Regions from separate parts of the Litoribrevibacter albus genome, predicted to be linked through region 2. Evidence: riboswitches for the same ligand, from Rfam matches in the RefSeq annotation. Region 2 holds a riboswitch; the other holds the start of a gene.

Region 1 (7,837 bases), on a different contig from region 2:
AGGTCATGCTCGTGCTTGGGAGCAAAGAAACTAAGTTGATCAAGGTATTCCTGAAATTCTATGAGCTTGGATATGTCACCATGTTGGTGATGAAATTTCCGTGTTACATCACTTTTAAGATCATTGTTGATACTGCCTTTAATGACTTTCAGTTGCCTATTGAGATTTTTAAAGTTTTTCTTGTTGGGGGTTGTGAGATATCGCTGACTGGCTAATTGTAATGACATCAACTTGGTTTTGACCCCAAGGTTGTTACTGATGATGGCCAGAAACGGGCCGTCGTTTAATTCCTCAAACTTCTGAAGTTGATGGATGGAAAACAGCACGGAACCAAGTAAAACAACGGCAAGGACTATGATATTAACTACGAGCAGTAGCTGTTTTGTATTACTCACTGCTCTATTTCACCTCAATGGCTTTGATTTGCCATACCGACTTATTGTAGTAGAGGTCGTTTCTGATCTCGGGGAAGTCAGAAAAAGGGAAGACCACATACAGAGGCCCACGATCAGAAAGCGTGAGTTGTTTTCCGTTTTCTGAGTCAGCAAGAATGACGCCGTACTTATCCAAATCATCAACACTGATTTCGGCCAGATAGTCATCCCAGGCGATCACAACAACAGTGCGACCTTTACTGCCTAGCAGTGTCAGTAAATCAGTAAACAGTGGGCCGCTATAAGTGACTGGAACTTCTGTGATATGACTGCTCGTGGTGATGCTTTTACGAGGAAGGTTATTGATCACATCACGGTCAATGATTGCCATGTCGTCCGCATTTGTGACAGTAATCGCTCCACTTACTTCCACAATGATATCGTCGGTGGGGTTCGACAAATCTGCATAGATGTAGGGATTTGGAAAGAAAAATAGCGGAAGGAAAGAAAACAGAAATCTAATGTGTTTAGGTGTCATACAGTCCACTCTCAACTCTTTTGTTAGATCGAGTATAGACCTAAAATGGTTAGAATGACGGCTTGGAATGTTGGTGGTCTATGACTCACTCCTCAAAAGAACAAACAATTGATCCTTCAATTTGTCCATTATGTGGTAAATCGAACCAGTGTCAGATGGCTGCTCCGCTATCTAAAGCAGGGAAATCTAAAGCTGGAAAGTCTGAAGAGATCAAAGCTAAAAACAATAACTGTGAAGACAATAACCCAGCTGATAGCAATCTTGAGTCAACCACACCTTGTTGGTGTGTCTCTGAGAGCTTTCCTGAAAATTACCAAGAGCAGTTAGCTGAGCGAGACATAGATACTCGATGCATTTGCCCAGGTTGTTTAGCTCAACTATCCCGCCGTTAAAACGACGCTTATCAATAATCCTCCCTTAACACTTGAAGTTACCTGGTGTCATCAGGATAATCGCGCCTCGCTTTAGGTAGGCGTGCCTTATTTTATTGCTCACAATTTTGATGTCAGTAACTAAGAGCGTGTCTTTAAACGGGAAGTTGCGTGCTTGTGTTATCACGTTTGATGAATACATCAGATGATATTTCACGAAATTCCAACGCTGCCCCCGCAACGGTAATGGAGTTAAGTTCAGCAATTAGCCACTGTGTTTAAGTTTTTAGAACATGCATGGGAAGGCGCTGAATGTAGATGGACAACTATCTTACTCCTAAGCCCGGAGACCGGCCTGAAAGCATTTACTCATGACGCAATGCGCTTTTCATTTTGATCATGATTTTTCATTTCAATGAAGAGGCTTGTGTGTTTTCACTGATACGTGCGGTGGGCACGTTAGGCGGTAGGATAATGATATTTAAATCTAGGCTTTCTCAAGTATTAGTTTCTAAAACGTTCGTTTCTTCAACCAATAAATCTCCGGCAATCGCATCGATGTTCGCTGCGGCTATGTTGATGCATCCAAACGTCCATGGTCAGTCGATAGAAAATTCTCAACCCAACACTATGGTCGTCACAGCTAACCGTACAGCCGTGTCTGTCGATGAGACGTTGTCGTCCGTTACTATCATCACACGAGAAGATATTGAACGTTCTCAAGCGCGTTCTACTGAAGAGCTGTTGCGTGATTTTGCCAATGTTACGATCAAAAACACTGGAGGACGTGGGAAGCAAAGTTCGTTGTTTCTTCGTGGCACTGCATCAACTCATACGTTGTTTTTGATTGATGGTGTAAAAGTAGGCTCTGCAAATAATGGTGCGACGGCATTTCAAAATATCCCTGTGGATCAGATTGAACGAATAGAGGTGGTGAAAGGGCCAAGATCCAGTCTCTATGGCTCAGAAGCTGCGGGCGGTGTGATCCAGATCTTTACTCGTAAGCAAAGCCAATCCGGATTTAGCCCGTTTATTCGCGTGGGGGCAGGATCGGATGATACACAAGAGGTGGCATTAGGTTTTGGTGTTCGTAACGATTCTGCTTCCCTGAATGCTACCTATAGTTATGAAGGCACCGATGGTATTGATGCTTACAAGCACTACGAAAGTGATGATGACGCGTTTGAAAATTCATCGTTAACGGTCAATTCAGACATTAAGCTGTCTGGTAAGACGAACCTGACATTCAATTATTTGCAGTCTCATACTCAAAATGAATTTGATGATTCATTTGGTTTCTATCCGAATCAGCAAAATAAAGATACTTTACGTGTACTGGGATTTGGCTTGAACAACGACATGACTCAATGGTGGTCATCGAGCATTCAGCTTGGCCGTAGTTGGGAAAAGTCACATACCTTTGCTAACTTCAAAAGGCTGTCGTCCTTCGAAACTAGACGGGATTCATTTTCCTGGATCAATGAATTTACGCCATCGGATGACGTGAGTGTTGTTGTGGGGTACGACTTCCAGGATGATCACTCAGACACCACCTCGAACTTTATTCAAAATGAGCGCAATAATCATGGTGTATTTACTCAAGTACAAATGCATGTTTCAGGGCATGATTTGGAGCTGAACCATAGATATGATGATAACGAGCAGTTTGGGTCTGAGCACACAGGTTCATTAGGCTGGGGCTACAGCTTCGAAAACGAGACTCGATTAAAGGCGTCTTATGGCACGGCTTTTGTCGCTCCGTCATTTAATTATCTATACCATCCAGGCTTTGGTTTCTGCTGTTCAGGAAACCCAGACTTAAAGCCCGAGAAATCGGATACGCTCGAACTGGGCATCAATGGCGTTTTAGAATCGGTTAACTGGTCGATCACCTGGTTCCGCACTCGCATTCAGGATTTGATCGTCTCCGAAGAGCCTTTCTATATTCCTGAGAACGTGAATCAGGCGAGAATTCAGGGGATGGAGTTTTCTGCCAATACGCGTTTTTTTGATTGGGTTATTCGCGGTGATTTATCTTTGCTAAGCGCAAAGAGTCGCAACGGCGTATATAAGGGGAATCGATTAATTAACCGTCCGACGCAAACTTTGTCGATTATGATGGATCGTGATTTTGGCCGTTTCTCTGCCGGTGCTTCTTTTGTAGCTGAAAATGAATCCTATGTGGATCAGGCAAATACGGTTGAGTTACCCGGCTATGCTACCGTCGATCTTCGTGTTGGCTACGAGGTGATTGATGGATTGAAGTGGCAGGCCAAGATCGAAAACCTCTTTGAAAAGGAGTATGAGGTGAGCCGTGGCTACAATCAGCCAGAGCTAACCTATCTGGTTTCAGTGACTTATCAGCCATAGTGGTATCGACTTTTCATTCTTTGATCGATCTCACCAACAAAAGCCGCTCGTAACAGAGCGGCTTTTTAGTTTTTATCATCTAATCGATTCTCTATAATGCGACACTTCTTTTCCCGTTCTTTTGTCAGTTGATAAGGATCTTGTATGAATCTCATGACTATTGCCCTAGGTGCAGTGTGTTGGTTAATCGCTCTGGTGTTTGGGTATCGTAGCGTTAAATACAAAGAGACGGACGGACGTCTTAAAGTTATGAGAGCCACATTAGGCGAAAAGCGCGGCGTGTTGTTCTTTCGTTTTACCTATGTAGCTATGCCGCTTTTCATTGGCTCGATCATCATTGCAGCCGGTTTTCAGGGGTTGACCATCGTTGAGTTTTTCATGGGATCACAACAATCATAGAGTAGATTAGCTGTCTTACTGACACTGTCTTAATGACGCCGTCTAAATGCCAGATAAGGGTGATGCAGGATGCTAAATACACTTTCGACCTTACTTCTCTTACCTATTCTATTACCTCAAGGGATCTACGTTCGTCTCACTACTCCAAAGCTTCCGGAAGCAAAAGGGGAGCGATCAGGTGTGTTGGGGCAGGGCAACCCATTGAGTGTTCTGATTTTGGGGGATTCTGCCGCAGCCGGTGTCGGGGTTGATTGTCAGTCTCAGGCTTTGTCAGGGCAGCTAATTGAGCGCTTAAAAGCTCATTATCAGATTGAATGGCGATTAGAAGCCAAGACGGGTGATAAAACGTTAGACGTTATAGAACGATTAGAAACGCTTGATGCGTTTGAGGTCGATGTGGTGATTACCTCGATAGGGGTGAATGATGTCACCAGCAGTGTTTCACCTAATGATTGGTATCACCAGCAACAGCGAATGATCGATCTTTTAAAGGATAAGTTTTCAGTCGGTTCTGTGTTGATGACGCCTGTCCCACCCATGCATATGTTTCCGGCATTACCACAGCCGTTAAGGTGGTGTTTGGGGTTGAGAGCAAGAGAATTGAATGCTCATTTGAAGAAGCTCATTCATGCGAATGAGAACTGTAGCTTGATTGAACCCGGATTTGAGTTAGACCATTCACTGATGGCCAGTGATGGGTTTCATCCTGGTCCTAAACTCTATGAACAATGGGCTGAAGCTTTAACGCAGCATATCTATCGTTTTCAGCCCAAGTAAGTTTGTGGAGTTAACTCACTCCACGTAACGAGTTGATGTGCTAATTACGGTAAAGCGTTTGAATTAAGTGAAAGCCAAATTGGGTTTTTACAGGCCCATGAATTTCCAGGATGGGTTTCTTGAACACCACTTGGTCAAAGGCTTTAACCATTTGACCAGGGCGGAATTCGCCTAGATCACCACCTTTTTTTCCTGATGGACATTGCGAGTATTTTTTCGCGAGCTTGGCGAAATCCTCACCTTGTTGGATACGTTTTTTGAGCTTTTCTGCTTCCGCAGCGGTCTTCACTAGAATATGTCTTGCACAGGCGATCATTGATTTATCTCAACTATTGTTCACTTGGTAAGTATACCTGATCTTGGATGAGGCTAGTAACCATCTGGTCTCAATACATTTTTCCTGTTTGATGCGACAATTTGTCGCAGTGACATCATTTTAGCTTAGGGGATAATGCAGTCCATGAACTCAAATCTAGAAAACATCACACAAAACAAGAATCTACGGTTGCTGTTCCTGCTCAGGAACGTCGCGATTGTCGGTCAGCTTTTGTCGGTTTCGGTTGCCTATTGGGGATTCAGCCTCAAGCTGGCGGTGGAACCGATGTTGGTGGTGATTGGTTTGTTGGCGCTTGTGAATGTTTTTACTGCCTATCGTTTGAAGCAAGGCGCTAATCGCTTGGAACTTGGACGACAGGAAGTGTTTATTCAGCTTCTGATTGATGTTCTCGCCTTGTCTGTTTTGATTTACTTCAGTGGCGGTATTTCAAACCCCTTCATTGGATTTTTTATTCTTCAGGTAGTGATCGCTGCCATCTTGTTGGAACCCATTTATACCTGGTTGATCGTAGCAATTACCGGCTGTGCTTATCTGATTCTTTCATACGTGAGCTATGACGTTGCTGGCTTGACTCATTCAATGGCTTCGATGCCATCAGTGTCTTCCATTGCAGGGCATGCCGGACATGCAGGCCATGTTGGGCATCAGGTCAATGATTCTTCGTTTAATCTGCATCTTCACGGAATGTTTTTGGGTTATGTCATTGTTGCTGTGTTGGTCGCATTTTTTGTGGTTCGAATGGCGAATAACTTGAGAGAACGGGATCAGGAAATTTATAGAATTCAGCAGCAAGCTTATTCTGAAACTGAAATCATGAAGTTGGGTATGTTGGCCGCAGGTGCCGCACACGAATTGGGCACGCCGTTGAATGCCATTCAGTTAGCCACTGACGAGCTCAAGGCCAGTTTAGACGGTAATGATGAGGTTCAGCCTACTTTGAATCTGTTAGCTCGTCAGGTGAGCAGATGCTGTCAATCAGTGAATGATTTGATGACGGTAGTTCGCCAGCCTCGTGCCATGAATGCGTCTGAAGTTGAAATCAATCAATTCCTGCTTTCGCTTTCCGAGAATTGGAATCACTTGAACCCCACAAAGCAGTTAGAGTGTCATTTGGACGCTACTCAAGGGTTGAAAGTGGTGGCGGACAAACTTTTATCTCAATCCATAATTAACTTATTGGACAATGCCGCCCGGGTGTCTGATGAGGCAATTCAGCTGATCAGTCGAATTGATCAGAATACAATTGAAATTATTGTTCAGGATTCTGGCCCGGGTATGCCTGAAGAGGTACAGAGAAAGCTCAAAAACCACATGCCGATTACGGACGGTCAAGGCAAGGTTCGTCTTGGACTGTTCCTGGTGAATACCTTGGTTCAACGTATTGGCGGTGCTTTAAGCTTCGACAAATCATCGTCAGGGAAGTCGCAAGTTATTCTTTCGATTCCGGTAGTAGACAATTCAATGAATGGGGAGGGGTAGCGCGTGTCTGATCAGCCAATAACTGACATATCTGCAGCAGATGAATCGGTATCTGATGAACAGGATCAACCCAATGTCTTGATTGTGGATGATGATTTGGATTTTTCCGAAATCTTGGCCCTGTCTTTCAAGCGTAAAGGTTATCGATACAAAATTGCCCATGATGTGAGTGAAGCCCAGGCATTGATCGATCAGGAGCAATTTGATTACGCCACGCTTGATTTAAGAATGCCGGGTCCGTCTGGCTTGACACTCATTGAATCCTTTGTTGAGAAAAGCCCTGGTGTTCGCATTGTCGTATTAACTGGGTATGCCGGTATTAACACTGCAGTGGATGCCATCAAATTAGGGGCCGTTCATTATTTGGCGAAGCCAGCTTCTATCGACGAAATCATTACGGCCATGACCACTTACCAGGCAAATCCTGATCAGCCAATTGCCGAAAAGCCAAATACGATTGGTATGTTGGAATGGGAGCGTATTCAACAGGCTCTCACGGACAACGATTTCAATATCTCTGCAACGGCGCGCCAGTTAGGCATGCACCGCCGAACGTTGCAAAGGAAATTGCAGAAGAAGCACTACCGGGAATAACCCTAATCCGGACGTAAACCGGACAACCAAATTCAGATAACAGCGTTTATTTGCCAGTGGGATAAAACCATTGGTAGGGGCTTCTTTGTGCCTAAAAAATGTGCCCGAGAAAGTGGCTCGGGCGCTTTAAGAATAAAGAAGACCTTAATAACTGATTGAAAACAAAAGAATTTAATAAAATTACATTAATGGGGAAGCAGTATGACCAATAACACATCCTTTTTTGTCGCACCATATCTGGCTGCCGTTCCTTTGTTACTCAGTAGCGTTTTGGTTCAGGCAAATGAAGTGACAACTGAAGCAGTTGAGCGAAGTCAGCATACCAAAACTATTCAGGTGATCGGCACCGCTGAGCAAACAGGCGTAGATACACAGCTTACGCCGGAATCATCAGCCATCACGCATCCCATCAAAGATTCAGGTGAATTACTCCGTTCGGTCAATGGTGTGACGGCGTTGCGTCGTGCAGGTCACGGTTTTGAGCCTATTATTCGTGGTCAGCAACAAGGCCAGTTAAATATTCTGTCCGATGGTGGACAGATCATTAGTGCTTGCCCAAGCCGAATGGATCCGGCAACCAGTTACATCGGGATGGAGT
Region 2 (7,837 bases):
GCCACATCAATGCCTTGATGAATCGAAGCGATCCAGGCGGAACAGGAAAAAGGCCGGACAATTCCCGTTGTTCCCAAGATCGACAATCCACCTAGAATCCCCAATTTCGGGTTCATGGTTTTCTGGGCAATGACCTCACCATTTTCCACGCCAACGGCGACTTCAAAGCCGCCTTGGTAATCATGGAACTGAGCCAATTTTGTAAGGTGATTGGTAATCATTTGTCGCGGCACAGGGTTAATCGCCGGCTCGCCCACCGCTAGTGCCAAGCCTTCACGGGTCACCGTGCCTACACCTTTCGCGGCTTTAAAGTGAATTCCCGGTGTTTGGGTCAACGTCACTTCCACAAAGATGGTCGCACCGTGAGTGACATCCGGGTCATCACCCGCATCTTTAATGGTGCTGGCTTTTGCCGAATGCTCTGACAAGACCTCAACCGATACCGACAAACTGACTTCTTTGGGTGCCTGAGAACGCTTGGTGGGTAACGTAATAGAAACAGACTCCAACAACTCGTTTGCCCGATCCGCAGTAGAAAACAAGCAACGAGCGGCCGCCAAACTACACGCAGTCGCACATGAACCTGTGGTCAGGCCCGTGCGGAGCGGTTTGGCTTGTTCACTGCTTTCTGGCCACATGAATTAGCGTCTCAAAGGGGTTGTCTCAACAGATTATTCAGGCTTGAAGAGTTTCGCCACCGCCTCGGGGTTCGATGGGAAAAACAAATGGAGATAACTCGCCGTTAAATGCTTGCTTCGATAGATGGCTTCGCCCGGTGCCGGGTGTCGTTGACGACGGCCATGAGCAATCGGTTCATCCGTATCTGCACTGCGCGATCTATGATGAGCATGGGCTCGAATTTCTCCTTCCGGTAACGGAGCCGTTTGCATGCCCTGACACCCACGTTTGCCACGCATAGCACCATGTCCGGTAAGAATACCCAGCATAGGGTATTGCTGTTCATCCAAATCGGTCAGTGTTTCCAAACAATACAAGAAACCACCACACTCGGCCAAAATCGCTTTACCGGATTGATGAAAAGTTTGTATTTGCTCGATCATCGGCTGGTTCTGAGCCATCTTTTCAGCATGTAATTCCGGATAACCCCCGGGCAACCACAGTGCGTCAGCCTCTGGTAAAACATTAGAATGAATCGGGGAGAAGAAACTTAACTCCGCGCCCATCTCTTCCAGCAAACGTAAATTGGCATCGTAGATAAAACTGAAGGCTTCGTCTTTGGCGATGGCGATGCGCTGGCCTTTTAACAGTTCAGGCACATCAGACATTTCTGCCATATGGAAATCTACTGACGGAACACGCGCTAACAAATCAGCCAAGCCTGCCTGTTCCAACCAATCGGCACCATTGTTTAAACGTATTTCTAATTCGTCGGTTACTTCAGACGCTTGCACCAACCCCAGATGACGCTCCGGTAAGGCCACGTCTTCCGAACGTGCCAGATGCGCGAGTAGCGGAAGGTTCTCTGGCAAGGCATCTTCGATCAGTTGGCGATGACGTTCCGAGCCACAGTTGTTGGCAATTAAACCGGCGAACTGAACATCATCCCGAAAATTCACCAAGCCTGTCGCTACCGCAGCCGCAGTTTGCGCCATGCCTTTGACATCCATCACCAAGGCAATAGGGACACCAAAGCGAGCTGCTAAATCGGCGCTGGAAGGCTCACCATCGAACAGCCCCATCGCGCCTTCAATCAAAATCAGATCAGCATCACGAGCGGCTTCAAACAACTTAGTCTGACAGTAGGCTTCACCCGCCATCCACATATCCAACTGCTCAACCGGTTCACCAGACGCTTGATGAAGAATCTGCGGGTCGAGGTAATCCGGCCCGGTTTTAAAGACGCGAACCACTTTGCCTTGGCGTTTCAACATTCTCGCTAAGGCCGCTGAAACCGTGGTTTTCCCCTGCCCTGACGCAGGTGCGGCTAAAAACAGCGCTGGGCAAGATGCGGTCTCAGGTTGGTCGGCAACTAACGCTATATTCATGAGATTTGTCATGCTTAAAACTCAATCCCGGCTTGTGCTTTCACACCTAAACGGAAGGCATGTTTGTCATCTTGAATGGTTGAAATGGTGTCAGCAATTTCTTGAAGACCCGTCGCCATTGTACGACCAGTGATGATTACATTCTGATGCTTAGGGCGATTCTGCAAAGCTTTCACCGCAGGTTCTACTTCCAGGTATTTGTACTTGAACATGTAGCTCAGTTCATCAAACACCAGCATGTCGTAACTTTCGTCTTGCAGAAGTTCTTCCGCCAATGCCCAGGCTTTTTTCGCGGCTTCGATGTCCTGGGTTTTGTCTTGAGTTTCCCAGGTAAAGCCGTGACCCATTACATGCCAATCCACTAATGGATGATCTTTGAAGAATTTATACTCGCCTGTTTCACGACGGCCTTTAATAAACTGAATAACCGCGCACTTCATACCGTGTCCGGCAGATCGGGCCATAGTACCCAACGCAGAGCTGCTCTTCCCTTTGCCGTTACCACGCATCAAAATTAGTACGCCACGCTCTTCGGTAGCTTTGGCAATACGCGCATCGACCACGGCTTTCTTGGAGGCCATGCGTGTTTGGTGTTTTTCCTGATCCGTCGATGACACTTGTTCAGTAGTTTGCGTGTTTTCTTGAGACATGATCCTAGACCTTTAAAGTGTGAGAAGACGGTGAAGTGAATTCAGGCAACGAAAGATCCGTTAATTTGAAATACTCCGCAACCAAGGATTGGGCAATGTGAAGTGCTTTGCCACGTTTGACCTGACTGTCTTCAGTATCAACAACCGTAACCTGCCCAAGTAAATCCAAATCATCAAAAGCTTGGCTGGTTCGACCGTCGGTAATGAGGTACGTCTTTATGAGTAAATTCGGTATTTGTGTCACTTGTTGCTGCTGGAAAGCTTTGGCTTGTTGAAGCATCTCTCGCAGCGGCGTACCTCCTGCTGCTGGAATAGTATTCAACAAGGTAATGAGTGACTTTGGCGCACGCTTCTTCGGCAGTAACGTCTCTACTTTTTGATTACCAAAGCCCATTAAGGTCATTTGTTCACGAGCCAGATAGGCTTGATTGGCAATGGCACTGACCAAAGATTTGGCCTTGGCAAAGTTCTGATGTTGGAGAATCGACGCCGACGTATCCAACAACACCAAATGCAACACGGGCTGACTTTCTCGTTTCTTTCGAAATACCAGTTCTTTCAGCGGTATCTGGCCTGCGTTCTTAACCATAGAACCGAACCAATGAACTTTGCTATCGTCTGTTTTCGAGGCATACACACCCTTACTCCCGATGCCTTTCTGACGACCGGAACTAAGGGTTTGAGGCTTTCCCAAAGATGATTGTTTCGCAGAACGTTTCTCTGCTTTCTTATTCAAGGGATTGAGTTGCCAGGAAGCTTCCACAGTCTGTTGTTCTTGAGCCGTGGAAGACATACTGCCCCAATCCCCTTCGGAACCCTCTTTGGTTTGTTGATTCTTTGATTCCTGAGGCCGCGAAAATGGCGTTCTTGAAGGCGTATCAGAAGACTCTGGTCTTTGTGAATTAGAGTTCGGAAAATGTGGTGGATTCGATGAATTGCTACTGTTCTGACGACGATGCGCCAACACCAACTCTTCAACGGCCAGAATATCCTCTTCCGTTACCTGATCTCGCCGATGCCATGCTGCATGCGCCACAGCGGCACGATACCAAACAATGTCACCACGCATACCATCCACATGTGCCTCAACGCATTTCTCAGCGATCAAAATGCGTAACTCATCAGCACATTGCACCTGATTCAGTAGAGTTCTGGCGGTTTGAATGCTCTCGGTTAATGTGGCTTGCGCTTTTTGGTAGTCCTGAACAAACACCTCAGGGTTTCGATCAAAGGCTTCACGTAAACGCACAATCTCGACACGTTCTTCCACACTGTATTGATTGGATAACTCAACGGACAAACCAAAACGATCCAGTAGTTGAGGACGCAATTCCCCCTCATCCGGGTTCATCGTACCCAACAAAATAAACTCGGCGGAATGACTGTGGCTGACACCATCGCGCTCTACCACATTAACACCACTGGCCGAGACATCGAGCAGCAAATCCACAAGGTTATCTGACAGAAGATTTACTTCATCCACATACAAGACACCGCCATCGGCTTTGGCTAATAAACCTGGCTGAAACGACACCGATTGGTCGGCCAAGACCTTCTGTAGATCTAACGTGCCCACAAGCATTTCTTCACTGGCACCCAGCGGAAGCGTAACAAATTCATGAGGTTTATTTGCCGACGCTGGCATAACATCCGCCAGCCCACGAGCTAACGTAGATTTAGCAGACCCACGAGGGCCACTAATTAACACCCCGCCAAGAGCGGGGTTGATCGCAGCAAGAATCAAAGCAAGCTTGAAAGAAGCCTGCCCTGATACTGCGGTAAAAGGAAACTTAAGCGTTTGCGGTTTCATCCTGACCTAGGCCTTTCAGTACGTTTGGTGTCAGCACCCAACGGTTCAATACCCAAGCACTCATTACACCCATCACCAACCAAAACAGCAAGTTCGAAACTGAGGTAGTAACAATAAATTGTTGATGTAGATCCGTTAACGCAACAATCGCTGCCGGATCAGGATGAGAAAACGCCGGGCCGTCAGGATGTGGAGCAGAAACAAGATAGGGTAAGCTGATCGCAACCACACCCAGTGCTTTGAACTTCAACGGTGCATAGACCAATACCAATAACCCAATGGCTACTGCAGCTGCGGTTAGCATCCACCATGCTTGTCGGTGCTCAACCGGAGCCGCCTCAATACCAGGAATTTCAGGCGGAATACCAATGGCCGGCGCACCGAAGAACACGATGAAACCACCAATCCCCCAAGCAATCCCTTTCAAAAGATTCACACGAGTAAGACCCTGCAAAGACAACTGACTCATGACAGCCAGTAAGATTGCCGCGTAACCGATGCCCGCAAAGATATTGGCTGACATGGTGTAGGCTGTTCGCTCAATGCCATCTTCCGGAGCCCAGGCTTCTTCATCATGAGAATGGGCATGACCGGCTTCCTCACCATGATGATGGTCAGCCACAGGGGCAGGTTCTTCAGCCACTTCATAGGTTTCAGAAGCGAAGATAATAGGATTAACAACATAAACTTGAAGGAGACTGAATACAAAACTGGCAACGATGCCGACCAGCAAGGCATTTAATATGATTCGACGAAATAACATAGGTTAAAGCTCTTCCATAACGAGTATTTAGAACGCACAAAAGCCCAATCCGACCGGATCAGGTTCATTCAACTGCGAGTTTTTAGACTGTGGAAAATCAGTGGCGATGAACTAACCGCACATATGTAATAGGCTAGGCTCTAATAAACAAAGTTCTAATAGACCAAGTTCTAATAGACCAAGTTCTAATAGACCAAGCACTAGTAAACAAAGTACGAATAGGCAAAGCACCAACTAGAAAGTCACTAGTGGCAAACTTTTAATGGCAAGGAAAGGCCATCGCGTGACGAGTATCGTGCGCTGCGTTGTGCGCTGCATCCATTGGTAAGAAACCTACCGCGAATACAACCACGGCACCAAAAATAATGGCAGCGGCAGTCTGTGCTAATGATGAAACTTTAACGTGTGTTTTCGCGTGCTGAGCACTTGAAACTTGAGTGGTCATTTTCTTCTCCTGCACCCACCGTGCAATGGTTATTATAAGGACTTGTCAGGCCGGTCTCCGGGCTCTAAGAGTAGTTCAAAAATTCGAACTTTACCTGTTTATCCCTTCCCGGTTTTGATCAAACCAGTGGTTAGCTAAACAACTCTTTTACCGTTGCGGGGGCAGCGATGGAGTCAGTACTGCAATGTTCTCTCTGTACTTACCATACTTCCCGATTATCCTTCTGCATCAATCGATTAAACATGATGGACACATCAGGCACCTGAACAGCAAGCATAGTAATGTATATGACGAGTGAAAGCTAGACGCGACGGGAGACACTAAAGCTCTTCTAATCGATACCAATTACTGGCGACTTTCCCGGTGGATTGATGCATAACCACAGACAACCCCATCTCTGCGAGTCGTTCATTGAGATTGCTGGCGTATAAACGCTGTTGAAAAGCGTAATAGTCGATGGGATAGACCGTTTGAACCAAACGATGAAGGCCATTCAGGGTAAAGCAAAACCGACCATCGTCGATCATAATGTCATCAAACTCTCTATCAGGCTCGGGATCATTAAGAATACGCTGTTGAAAGTCTGGTTTTAAACTGTCCACAAACATCGAAAAGAGATGATCGATCAAAACATCACTCATGGTATCGGTCATAACAATTGGCCTGCTCTTACCCGTTCAGGCCAATGTTAACGCCAATAAAGAGCGCAAGACCAAACAACGCAGCCAACTCCACCAGCTCAATCATGGCACCAAGGGTGTCACCGGTGCAGCCTTCGATACGCTGAATCATTCGCTGTCGCCAGCCCAAGAACACAGCCAGCGACACAGTGAACAAACACAGTGCCAGGACAGGTTGCAGCACCAGCGTCACCAACGCCAATACAATTAGAATGCCCCAGGCTTTGGATGCATCCAGCTCCTGACTCAAAGCCTCACCCAAACCGCCTTCCCTCACGTATTTGGTGGTTAACAACAGTAATACAGCCGACATTCGGCCAATCACAGGCACGACCATCAGACCACACGCCAGGCTGCTGCTCAGTAAGGACTCAATCAACGCAAACTTGAGTAATAAGCAAGTGATTAACACACACACCGCGATAGGCCCACTGACCGGGTCCTTCATGATTTCCAAAGTGCGTTCCTTTGAACCAAAACCGCCCATCCAGGCATCGGCACAATCAGCGAGGCCATCCAAATGCAGAGCACCAGTTATCGCTACCCAAACAAGGAGTACAATTCCTGCAACCACTAACGAGGAAAACCAAGGCATCAGCAACGCCGCTAAGACCCACAAAAGCGCACCAATCACAGCGCCAACCAGTGGATACCACAGCACCGAGTCCGCCAAATCTTTGTTCTCGACGTTTTTAAGGTTTGGGGTAGGCAATAACGTGAAGAATTGAAGGGCAACCCAGAAAGATTTTAGGTTCATATCTGTCCTTTTCGTTTTAATTCCATAGGATGGTTCAAAGGTAAGAAAGAGCGTTCAGCAAGCGTTTCATCCAGCTTTGTTATGAAACTCCATCATCGGATGATACTGCTCATTCTCTTTGCCATCAGATGCTTTCTCATTAGATACAGCCTCATTAGATACTGCCTTATTAGACACTTTCTCATCAAAGAACACAGAGAAGCGAGTTAAACAACCATAGGGCACATTCATCTTAGAGACCGATGTCATTGGAATCGATAGCAGCTCGGACAGAAGCACGCGCATGATTCCGCCGTGATTCACCAATAAAATACGTTTTCCCCGATGGCGTTGTAAGATCTCAGCCCAAGCCGCCATCACCCGATCCGTCATTTGTGCAACAGATTCCCCGCCATGCGGGTTACTCTCAGGGTCGGAATAAAAGGCTTTAACGTTATCAGCTTCCGCCTTCCATACATCCCTAAAGGTCAAACCTTCCCAGCGGCCAAAGTTAATTTCCCTAAAACCGGAGTTGATCTCGAAAGGTCGCATCAGATCTTCTGCCAACGCCATCGCGTATCGCCGACACCGTTGCTTGGGGGACGTAATGATCACATCCCAATCGGACACAACGGAAACGACAGCCTTATTCATGGTTTCCCAACCGTCTTTACTTAACGGACTATCAATGATGCCCCGATAAATCGATTGGGCACCCTCACATTCGCCATGTCTCAAGAGATCAAC

The links. A riboswitch is a leader RNA that binds a small molecule or an ion and turns the genes downstream of it on or off. The one in region 2 is predicted to bind cobalamin.
Region 1: it holds a riboswitch for cobalamin, as region 2 does, so the genes downstream of both, QQL66_RS10395 (TonB-dependent receptor domain-containing protein) here and QQL66_RS02095 (CbtB domain-containing protein) in region 2, are expected to answer to the same signal.

What each region holds. Positions count from the first base shown of each region.
Region 1 covers NZ_BSNM01000014.1:42,922-50,758, forward strand. Annotated here, with positions in the region: gene QQL66_RS10380 (ATP-binding protein) at 1-395, opposite strand, end outside; gene QQL66_RS10385 (putative pterin-binding protein) at 400-912, opposite strand; gene QQL66_RS10390 (cysteine-rich CWC family protein) at 993-1,304, shown strand; cobalamin riboswitch at 1,398-1,656, shown strand; gene QQL66_RS10395 (TonB-dependent receptor domain-containing protein) at 1,758-3,653, shown strand; gene QQL66_RS10400 (hypothetical protein) at 3,798-4,052, shown strand; gene QQL66_RS10405 (SGNH/GDSL hydrolase family protein) at 4,122-4,829, shown strand; gene QQL66_RS10410 (peptidylprolyl isomerase) at 4,870-5,145, opposite strand; gene QQL66_RS10415 (ATP-binding protein) at 5,290-6,645, shown strand; gene QQL66_RS10420 (response regulator transcription factor) at 6,649-7,239, shown strand; gene QQL66_RS10425 (TonB-dependent receptor domain-containing protein) at 7,441-7,837, shown strand, end outside.
Region 2 covers NZ_BSNM01000003.1:78,577-86,413, reverse strand. Annotated here, with positions in the region: gene QQL66_RS02120 (cobalt-precorrin-5B (C(1))-methyltransferase) at 1-638, opposite strand, end outside; gene QQL66_RS02115 (cobyrinic acid a,c-diamide synthase CobB) at 672-2,006, opposite strand; gene cobO (cob(I)yrinic acid a,c-diamide adenosyltransferase) at 2,021-2,656, opposite strand; gene QQL66_RS02105 (AAA family ATPase) at 2,661-4,466, opposite strand; gene QQL66_RS02100 (CbtA family protein) at 4,447-5,229, opposite strand; gene QQL66_RS02095 (CbtB domain-containing protein) at 5,489-5,674, opposite strand; cobalamin riboswitch at 5,706-5,955, opposite strand; gene QQL66_RS02090 (hypothetical protein) at 5,995-6,327, opposite strand; gene QQL66_RS02085 (adenosylcobinamide-GDP ribazoletransferase) at 6,344-7,111, opposite strand; gene QQL66_RS02080 (histidine phosphatase family protein) at 7,178-7,837, opposite strand, start outside.